Regions from separate parts of the Azospirillum sp. A26 genome, predicted to be linked through region 2. Evidence: riboswitches for the same ligand, from Rfam matches in the RefSeq annotation. Region 2 holds a riboswitch; the other holds the start of a gene.

Region 1 (4,195 bases), 570 kb from region 2:
CAGCAGATGGCCCATGTTGGCCGGGCCGCCCTCGGTGAAATAGCGCCACAGCCGGTCGGCGGTGGCCGGCGGAACGGTGCCGTAGGCGGTCAGGTTCGGGTCGGGCTGCGCCTCTCCCGACAGGACGGCGAGCGGGATGCCGCGCTCGCGGCAGAGGGCGGACAGGCGGTCGAGGCCGTAGCGCCAGTAACCGCTGCCGCCGAGCAGGCGCAGGACCACCAGCTTGGCCTTGGCGACCACAGTGTCGGCGTAGAGATCGACCGACAGCGGATGGCCGAGCCGGTTGAGGTTGGCGAGGCGGAGACCAGGCAGCCGCTCGCGGCCCGCCCGCCATGCGGCGGCGAGCGCGGTCAGGTCGCTGTCGGAAAAGGACAGCATGACGAGGTCGGCCGGCGTCTGCCCCAGATCTTCCGCCTGGGGGCCGGCGTCCAGTTCGTCCTGGCGGGCGGCAAGCAGGTGCATGGTCTGATGTCCAGGGGCGACCGCCCCCTCCCCCTCGAAAAACGGTGAAGGTCAAGGAGGGGGCGGTCGCCGCACTACTCTAACTCTTACCCGAAACTTTTACCCAACGACCGCCCGCGTCACCGCATCGCGGTCCAGCCCGGTCTCGCCGATCACCACCAGACGGCTGCGGCGCTCCTCGCCCGCCTTCCACAGCCGGTCGTAGTGGGTCTGGATGCGGGTGCCGACACCCTGGACCAGCAGGCGCATCGGCTTGCCGGGCACGTCGATGAAGCCCTTCAGGCGCAGAACGCCATGCAGGCCGGCGACCTTCTCCAGCGTCATCGCCAGGGCGGCCGGATCGGGCTGCGCCGGCAACTCCATCACGAAGCTGGTGAAGTCGTCGTGGTCGTGGCCCTCTTCACCGTCATGATGGCTGGGACGGTTGGCAAGATCGTCCTCCACCGCCGCACCGACACCGAGCAGAACCAGCGGATCGACCGCACCCTGGGAGGCACGGACCAGCTTGGCGTCGCGGCCGACCGTGTGGGCGAGGGCGCCGCGGATCAGCTCCTCGACACGGGCGAGGTCGCCGTCGGCCAGCAGATCGGTCTTGTTGACGACGATCAGGTCGGCGCAGAGCAGCTGGTCCTCGAACACCTCCTCGATCGGCGTTTCGTGGTCGACGGTGCCGGCGGCGTCGCGCTGGGCCTCCAGCGCGGCCGGATCGGGGGCGAAGCGGCCCTCCGCGGCGGCCGAGGCGTCCACCACGGCGATGACGCCGTCGACCGTGACCCGCGTCTTGATCGCCGGCCAGTTGAAAGCCTGGACCAGCGGCTTGGGCAAGGCGAGGCCGCTGGTCTCGATCACGATGTGCTCGGGCGGGTCCGGGCGGGCCAGCAGCTTCTCGATGGCCGGGACGAAGTCGTCGGCGACGGTGCAGCACAGGCAGCCGTTCGCCAGTTCGATCACGTCGTCTTCGGTGCAGGTCGGGTTGCCGCAGGCGCGCAGGATGTCGCCGTCGATGCCGACATCGCCGAACTCGTTGATGATCAGCGCCAGCCGGCGGCCGTCGGCCTTTTCCAGCAGGCCGCGGATCAGCGTGGTCTTTCCGGCGCCGAGGAAGCCGGTGATGACGGTCGCCGGAACCTTGCCGGCGGCCGTTTTCGCAAGAGCGGACATGGGATGGAGCCTCCTTAACGCGCGCCGGGCTGAACCCGCAGGGCCGGCTGCCGTTCGGCCGGTTCGACCACGCCGCTCATCAGCCAGCCGCAGACGGAGCCGAGGATCGCCCAGAACAGGGCGGCGGATCCGAGCGAGGCGGTGACGAAGCGGGCGGCCAGTTCCGGCGGAACGGCACCCTCGGCGCTTTCCGGATGGGGGGCGCCGATCAGATGGGGCAGCGCTGCGGCCAGAACGGCGACGGCGATGACCAGACGGTTGCGGGCGAAGGCGAGGGCGGCGATGCCGACGCCGGCACCGGCCGCGGCGGTCAGCCACCAAAGCTGACGCAGCTCCAGCTCGGCCCCGGCCATGCCCGGCAGCTCCGGGGCCAGACCGAAGGACGGGGCCAGCGAGACGGCGACGAAGCCGCCCATGCCCCAGACCAGCCCGCGGCGGGCATCGACCGGCCGGCCGGCCAGCAGGATCGCGGCCGCCAGCAGCAGCGCATAGGCGACACCGGCGATCAGGTTGGCGGCGATGGTCAGGCCGATGCGCTGCATCGCCTCGTCCAGGGTGACCGGCACGCCTTCGCCGATCTCGCGCACGGGGCCATGCTGGTGGCCTTCGGCGTGGCTGGCGGCCGGAGCCCCAGCCGGAGCGGCAGTCGTAGGCGCGGCGGTTGCGGGAGGCGGGGTCACCACCTCGTATTTCTCGGCTTCGAGGATCAGCGGGACGGTCGTCGCCTGCTGAACGACGGAAGCGGCCGTGCCGGAGAGCACGCCCGCGACCAGAGCGGCTGTGAACAGCCGCCGGATCAGATCCATGACCCGCTGCTTAGTGGCAGGGGAACGCGAAGGAATGACGGGCGTCGTGCGCCGCATCGTGGATCTGCTGCGGCTGGGCGAAGCCGACGCCGTACAGCAGGAAGCTGCCGAGCAGGATCGCGGCAAAGGCGGCGACCGCAGTCTGGGCGGCGCTGCGGGTCGCGGAACTGGCGGCAGCGGCGTTCATCGAACGGGCATTCATAGAAAACATCCTTGTTCTCCCGCCACACCCGGCGGGGTTGGAAAAGGTCGGTCAAGTCCGCCGGCAGGTTTCCTGGCTCGCGGGTCGCTGCATCGCCGTCCGCCTTCCCGGCCGCGGAGGGCCAGTGGCATGATGGACGGGATGCTCGCCGCTTACAGTTGCGGGGGCAGCCGCGGCATTGGCGCTTCCGGGGATCCCGGAAAGCTCCGCACCGCATTCCCTATTATCCCCGCCGCCCGTCAGGACGGGCAGGGCACCGTTGGACAGCCACCATCGCAGTGCCGCGCCCGTTTGGCAAGCCCACAATAAGGCGTCTGCCACACGGACGATCTTGCATGCAGACACTTTGGATGCTGTCATGTTTTGTAGACAGAGTGTCCAGGGATCCGACACTTTCCGACGCAAGGGTGTCGGCCAGGGGGAGGACGCCGCAGCGAAACCCGCGGAGAAACAATGGGTCAGGCGGCCCGGCCGAAGCGACCCCGCATGTGGCATGCTTCGTGCGTACAACAATCGGTGAAACGTCCCGCCGCACGGCGGCCGCCGGGCATATGCCCGGGACATAAGGACGAACGGGAGGAGAATTCGCGACCGATGAACGCCGCACCGAACGACGACATCATCCTGGAAGCGCGTGGTCTGACGAAGGAGTTCAAGGGGTTCGTGGCGGTGAAGGAGGTGAACCTGCAAGTGAAGCGGGGCACCATCCACGCGCTGATCGGCCCGAACGGCGCCGGCAAGAGCACGGTGTTCAACCTGCTGACCAAATTCCTGACACCGACGCGCGGCCAGATCCTCTACAAGGGCCGTGACATCACCCGCACCAAGCCGGCCGACATCGCGCTGATGGGGCTGGTCCGCTCCTTCCAGATCTCGGCCGTCTTCCCGCATCTCAGCGTGCTGGAGAATGTCCGCGTCGCGCTGCAACGGCCGCTCGGCACCAGCTTCCATTTCTGGAAGTCCGAATCGTCGCTCCACGACCTGCACGGCCGGGCGCTGGAGCTGATCGAGGCGGTCAACCTCACCCCTTGGGCCGGCCATCTGGCGGCCGAGCTGCCCTATGGCCGCAAGCGCGCGCTGGAGATCGCCACCACCCTGGCGCTCGACCCGGAGGTGATGCTGCTCGACGAGCCGCTGGCCGGCATGGGCCATGAGGACATCGAGGGCACCGCAGCACTCATCAAGCGCGTCGCCGCCGACCGCACCGTGCTGATGGTGGAACACAATCTGTCGGTCGTCGCCCATCTGTCGGACACGATCACCGTGCTCCGCCGCGGCGAGATCCTGGCGGAAGGGCCCTACGAGGTCGTCTCGAAGAACCCTCAGGTGATGGAAGCATATATGGGGACCGGACATGCCTGACGGGATGCAGACGAAGACTGCCATGCTGGAGATCGCCGACCTGCACGGCTTCTACGGCGAGAGCCATGTGCTGCACGGCGTCAGCCTGGAGGTGCGCCACGGCGAGGTGGTGACGCTGCTGGGCCGCAACGGCGCCGGCAAGACCTCGACCATGCGCGCCATCATGGGCATCATGGGCAAGCGCACCGGCTCGATCCGCTTC
Region 2 (4,195 bases):
AACGCCATGCAGGCCGGCGACCTTCTCCAGCGTCATCGCCAGGGCGGCCGGATCGGGCTGCGCCGGCAACTCCATCACGAAGCTGGTGAAGTCGTCGTGGTCGTGGCCCTCTTCACCGTCATGATGGCTGGGACGGTTGGCAAGATCGTCCTCCACCGCCGCACCGACACCGAGCAGAACCAGCGGATCGACCGCACCCTGGGAGGCACGGACCAGCTTGGCGTCGCGGCCGACCGTGTGGGCGAGGGCGCCGCGGATCAGCTCCTCGACACGGGCGAGGTCGCCGTCGGCCAGCAGATCGGTCTTGTTGACGACGATCAGGTCGGCGCAGAGCAGCTGGTCCTCGAACACCTCCTCGATCGGCGTTTCGTGGTCGACGGTGCCGGCGGCGTCGCGCTGGGCCTCCAGCGCGGCCGGATCGGGGGCGAAGCGGCCCTCCGCGGCGGCCGAGGCGTCCACCACGGCGATGACGCCGTCGACCGTGACCCGCGTCTTGATCGCCGGCCAGTTGAAAGCCTGGACCAGCGGCTTGGGCAAGGCGAGGCCGCTGGTCTCGATCACGATGTGCTCGGGCGGGTCCGGGCGGGCCAGCAGCTTCTCGATGGCCGGGACGAAGTCGTCGGCGACGGTGCAGCACAGGCAGCCGTTCGCCAGTTCGATCACGTCGTCTTCGGTGCAGGTCGGGTTGCCGCAGGCGCGCAGGATGTCGCCGTCGATGCCGACATCGCCGAACTCGTTGATGATCAGCGCCAGCCGGCGGCCGTCGGCCTTTTCCAGCAGGCCGCGGATCAGCGTGGTCTTTCCGGCGCCGAGGAAGCCGGTGATGACGGTCGCCGGAACCTTGCCGGCGGCCGTTTTCGCAAGAGCGGACATGGGATGGAGCCTCCTTAACGCGCGCCGGGCTGAACCCGCAGGGCCGGCTGCCGTTCGGCCGGTTCGACCACGCCGCTCATCAGCCAGCCGCAGACGGAGCCGAGGATCGCCCAGAACAGGGCGGCGGATCCGAGCGAGGCGGTGACGAAGCGGGCGGCCAGTTCCGGCGGAACGGCACCCTCGGCGCTTTCCGGATGGGGGGCGCCGATCAGATGGGGCAGCGCTGCGGCCAGAACGGCGACGGCGATGACCAGACGGTTGCGGGCGAAGGCGAGGGTGGCGATGCCGACGCCGGCACCGGCCGCGGCGGTCAGCCACCAAAGCTGACGCAGCTCCAGCTCGGCCCCGGCCATGCCCGGCAGCTCCGGGGCCAGACCGAAGGACGGGGCCAGCGAGACGGCGACGAAGCCGCCCATGCCCCAGACCAGCCCGCGGCGGGCATCGACCGGCCGGCCGGCCAGCAGGATCGCGGCCGCCAGCAGCAGCGCATAGGCGACACCGGCGATCAGGTTGGTGGCGATGGTCAGGCCGATGCGCTGCATCGCCTCGTCCAGGGTGACCGGCACGCCTTCGCCGATCTCGCGCACGGGGCCATGCTGGTGGCCTTCGGCGTGGCTGGCGGCCGGAGCCCCAGCCGGAGCGGCAGTCGTAGGCGCGGCGGTTGCGGGAGGCGGGGTCACCACCTCGTATTTCTCGGCTTCGAGGATCAGCGGGACGGTCGTCGCCTGCTGAACGACGGAAGCGGCCGTGCCGGAGAGCACGCCCGCGACCAGAGCGGCTGTGAACAGCCGCCGGATCAAATCCATGACCCGCTGCTTAGTGGCAGGGGAACGCGAAGGAATGACGGGCGTCGTGCGCCGCATCGTGGATTTGCTGCGGCTGGGCGAAGCCGACGCCGTACAGCAGGAAGCTGCCGAGCAGGATCGCGGCAAAGGCGGCGACCGCAGTCTGGGCGGCGCTGCGGGTCGCGGAACTGGCGGCAGCGGCGTTCATCGAACGGGCATTCATAGAAAACATCCTTGTTCTCCCGCCACACCCGGCGGGGTTGGAAAAGGTCGGTCAAGTCCGCCGGCAGGTTTCCTGGCTTGCGGGTCGCTGCATCGCCGTCCGCCTTCCCGGCCGCGGAGGGCCAGTGGCATGATGGACGGGATGCTCGCCGCTTACAGTTGCGGGGGCAGCCGCGGCATTGGCGCTTCCGGGGATCCCGGAAAGCTCCGCACCGCATTCCCTATTATCCCCGCCGCCCGTCAGGACGGGCAGGGCACCGTTGGACAGCCACCATCGCAGTGCCGCGCCCGTTTGGCAAGCCCACAATAAGGCGTCTGCCACACGGACGATCTTGCATGCAGACACTTTGGATGCTGTCATGTTTTGTAGACAGAGTGTCCAGGGATCCGACACTTTCCGACGCAAGGGTGTCGGCCAGGGGGAGGACGCCGCAGCGAAACCCGCGGAGAAACAATGGGTCAGGCGGCCCGGCCGAAGCGACCCCGCATGTGGCATGCTTCGTGCGTACAACAATCGGTGAAACGTCCCGCCGCACGGCGGCCGCCGGGCATATGCCCGGGACATAAGGACGAACGGGAGGAGAATTCGCGACCGATGAACGCCGCACCGAACGACGACATCATCCTGGAAGCGCGTGGTCTGACGAAGGAGTTCAAGGGCTTCGTGGCGGTTCGGGATGTGAACCTTCAGGTTCGCCGCGGCACCATCCACGCGCTGATCGGCCCGAACGGCGCCGGCAAGAGCACAGTGTTCAACCTGCTGACCAAGTTCCTCACCCCACCCGCGGCCGAATCCTCTACAAGGGCCGCGACATCACCCGCACCAAGCCGGCCGACATCGCGCTGATGGGGCTGGTCCGCTCCTTCCAGATCTCCGCCGTCTTCCCGCACCTCAGCGTGCTGGAGAATGTCCGCGTCGCGCTCCAGCGGCCGCTCGGCACCAGCTTCCATTTCTGGAAGTCCGAATCGTCGCTCCACGACCTGCACGACCGGGCTTTGGAGCTGATCGAGGCGGTCAACCTCACCCCCTGGGCCGGCCATCTGGCGGCCGAGCTGCCCTATGGCCGCAAGCGCGCGCTGGAGATCGCCACCACCCTGGCGCTCGACCCGGAGGTGATGCTGCTCGACGAACCGCTGGCCGGCATGGGCCATGAGGACATCGAGGGCACCGCCGCCCTGATCAAGCGCGTCGCCGCCGACCGTACCGTGCTGATGGTGGAGCACAACCTGTCGGTCGTCGCCCACCTGTCGGACACCATCACCGTGCTCCGCCGCGGCGAGATCCTGGCGGAGGGGCCGTACGAGGTCGTCTCGAAGAACCCGCAGGTGATGGAAGCATATATGGGGACCGGACATGCCTGACGGGATGAACACCAAGACGGCCATGCTGGAGATCGCCGACCTGCACGGCTTCTACAGCGAAAGCCATGTGCTGCACGGCGTCAGCCTGGAGGTGCGGCAGGGCGAGGTGGTGACGCTGCTGGGCCGCAACGGCGCCGGCAAGACCTCGACCATGCGCGCCATCATGGGCATCATGGGCAAGCGCACCGGCTCGATCCGCTTCCAGGGCAGCGAGTTGATCGGCATGGCGCAGCACAAAATCCCGCGCCTCGGCATCGGCTATGTGCCGGAGGAGCGCGGCATCTTCTCAAGCCTCAGCGTGGACGAGAACCTGACGCTGCCGCCGGTGGTCAGGGAGGGCGGGATGACGGTCCCGCAAATCCATGAGCTGTTCCCCAACCTGAAGGGCCGCGGCTCGACGCAGGGCACGCGGCTGTCGGGCGGCGAGCAGCAGATGCTGGCCATTGCCCGCATCCTGCGCACCGGTGCCACGTTGATCCTGCTGGACGAGCCGACCGAAGGGCTGGCTCCGGTCATCATCGAGCAGATCGGCGTCGCGGTGCGCGCCCTGAAACAGCGCGGCTTCACCATCGTGCTGGTGGAGCAGAATTTCCGCTTCGCCACCACCATCGCCGACCGCCATTACGTGATGGAGGAAGGCCATGTGGTCGACATGATCCCCAACGACCAGCTCCACGCCAACATGGACAAGCTGCACACCTATCTCGGCGTGTGAGCGGGAGAGGACAGTCCGATGTCGCACCTGTTCGGCATTCCGCCGCAAGCCCTGTTCGGCCAGCTTCTGCTCGGCCTGATCAACGGCTCCTTCTATGCGCTGCTCAGCCTGGGGCTGGCGGTGATCTTCGGGATGCTCAATGTCGTCAACATGGCGCATGGCGCCTTGTACATGGTCGGCGCCTTCGTGGCGTGGCTGCTGCTGACCTACCTCGGCATCGGCTATTGGGGGGCGCTGG

Evidence for each region. A riboswitch is a leader RNA that binds a small molecule or an ion and turns the genes downstream of it on or off. The one in region 2 is predicted to bind cobalamin.
Region 1: it holds a riboswitch for cobalamin, as region 2 does, so the genes downstream of both, ABNQ39_RS30875 (CbtB domain-containing protein) here and ABNQ39_RS33535 (CbtB domain-containing protein) in region 2, are expected to answer to the same signal.

The regions. Positions count from the first base shown of each region.
Region 1 is NZ_CP170476.1:449-4,643, forward strand. Features, by position in the region: partial or broken gene ABNQ39_RS30860 (cobaltochelatase subunit CobN) at 1-462, opposite strand, end outside; gene cobW (cobalamin biosynthesis protein CobW) at 562-1,623, opposite strand; gene ABNQ39_RS30870 (CbtA family protein) at 1,638-2,429, opposite strand; gene ABNQ39_RS30875 (CbtB domain-containing protein) at 2,440-2,631, opposite strand; cobalamin riboswitch at 2,677-2,907, opposite strand; gene ABNQ39_RS30880 (ABC transporter ATP-binding protein) at 3,226-3,993, shown strand; gene ABNQ39_RS30885 (ABC transporter ATP-binding protein) at 3,986-4,195, shown strand, end outside.
Region 2 is NZ_CP170476.1:574,176-578,370, forward strand. Features, by position in the region: gene cobW (cobalamin biosynthesis protein CobW) at 1-873, opposite strand, end outside; gene ABNQ39_RS33530 (CbtA family protein) at 888-1,679, opposite strand; gene ABNQ39_RS33535 (CbtB domain-containing protein) at 1,690-1,881, opposite strand; cobalamin riboswitch at 1,927-2,157, opposite strand; partial or broken gene ABNQ39_RS33540 (ABC transporter ATP-binding protein) at 2,476-3,242, shown strand; gene ABNQ39_RS33545 (ABC transporter ATP-binding protein) at 3,235-3,957, shown strand; gene ABNQ39_RS33550 (branched-chain amino acid ABC transporter permease) at 3,976-4,195, shown strand, end outside.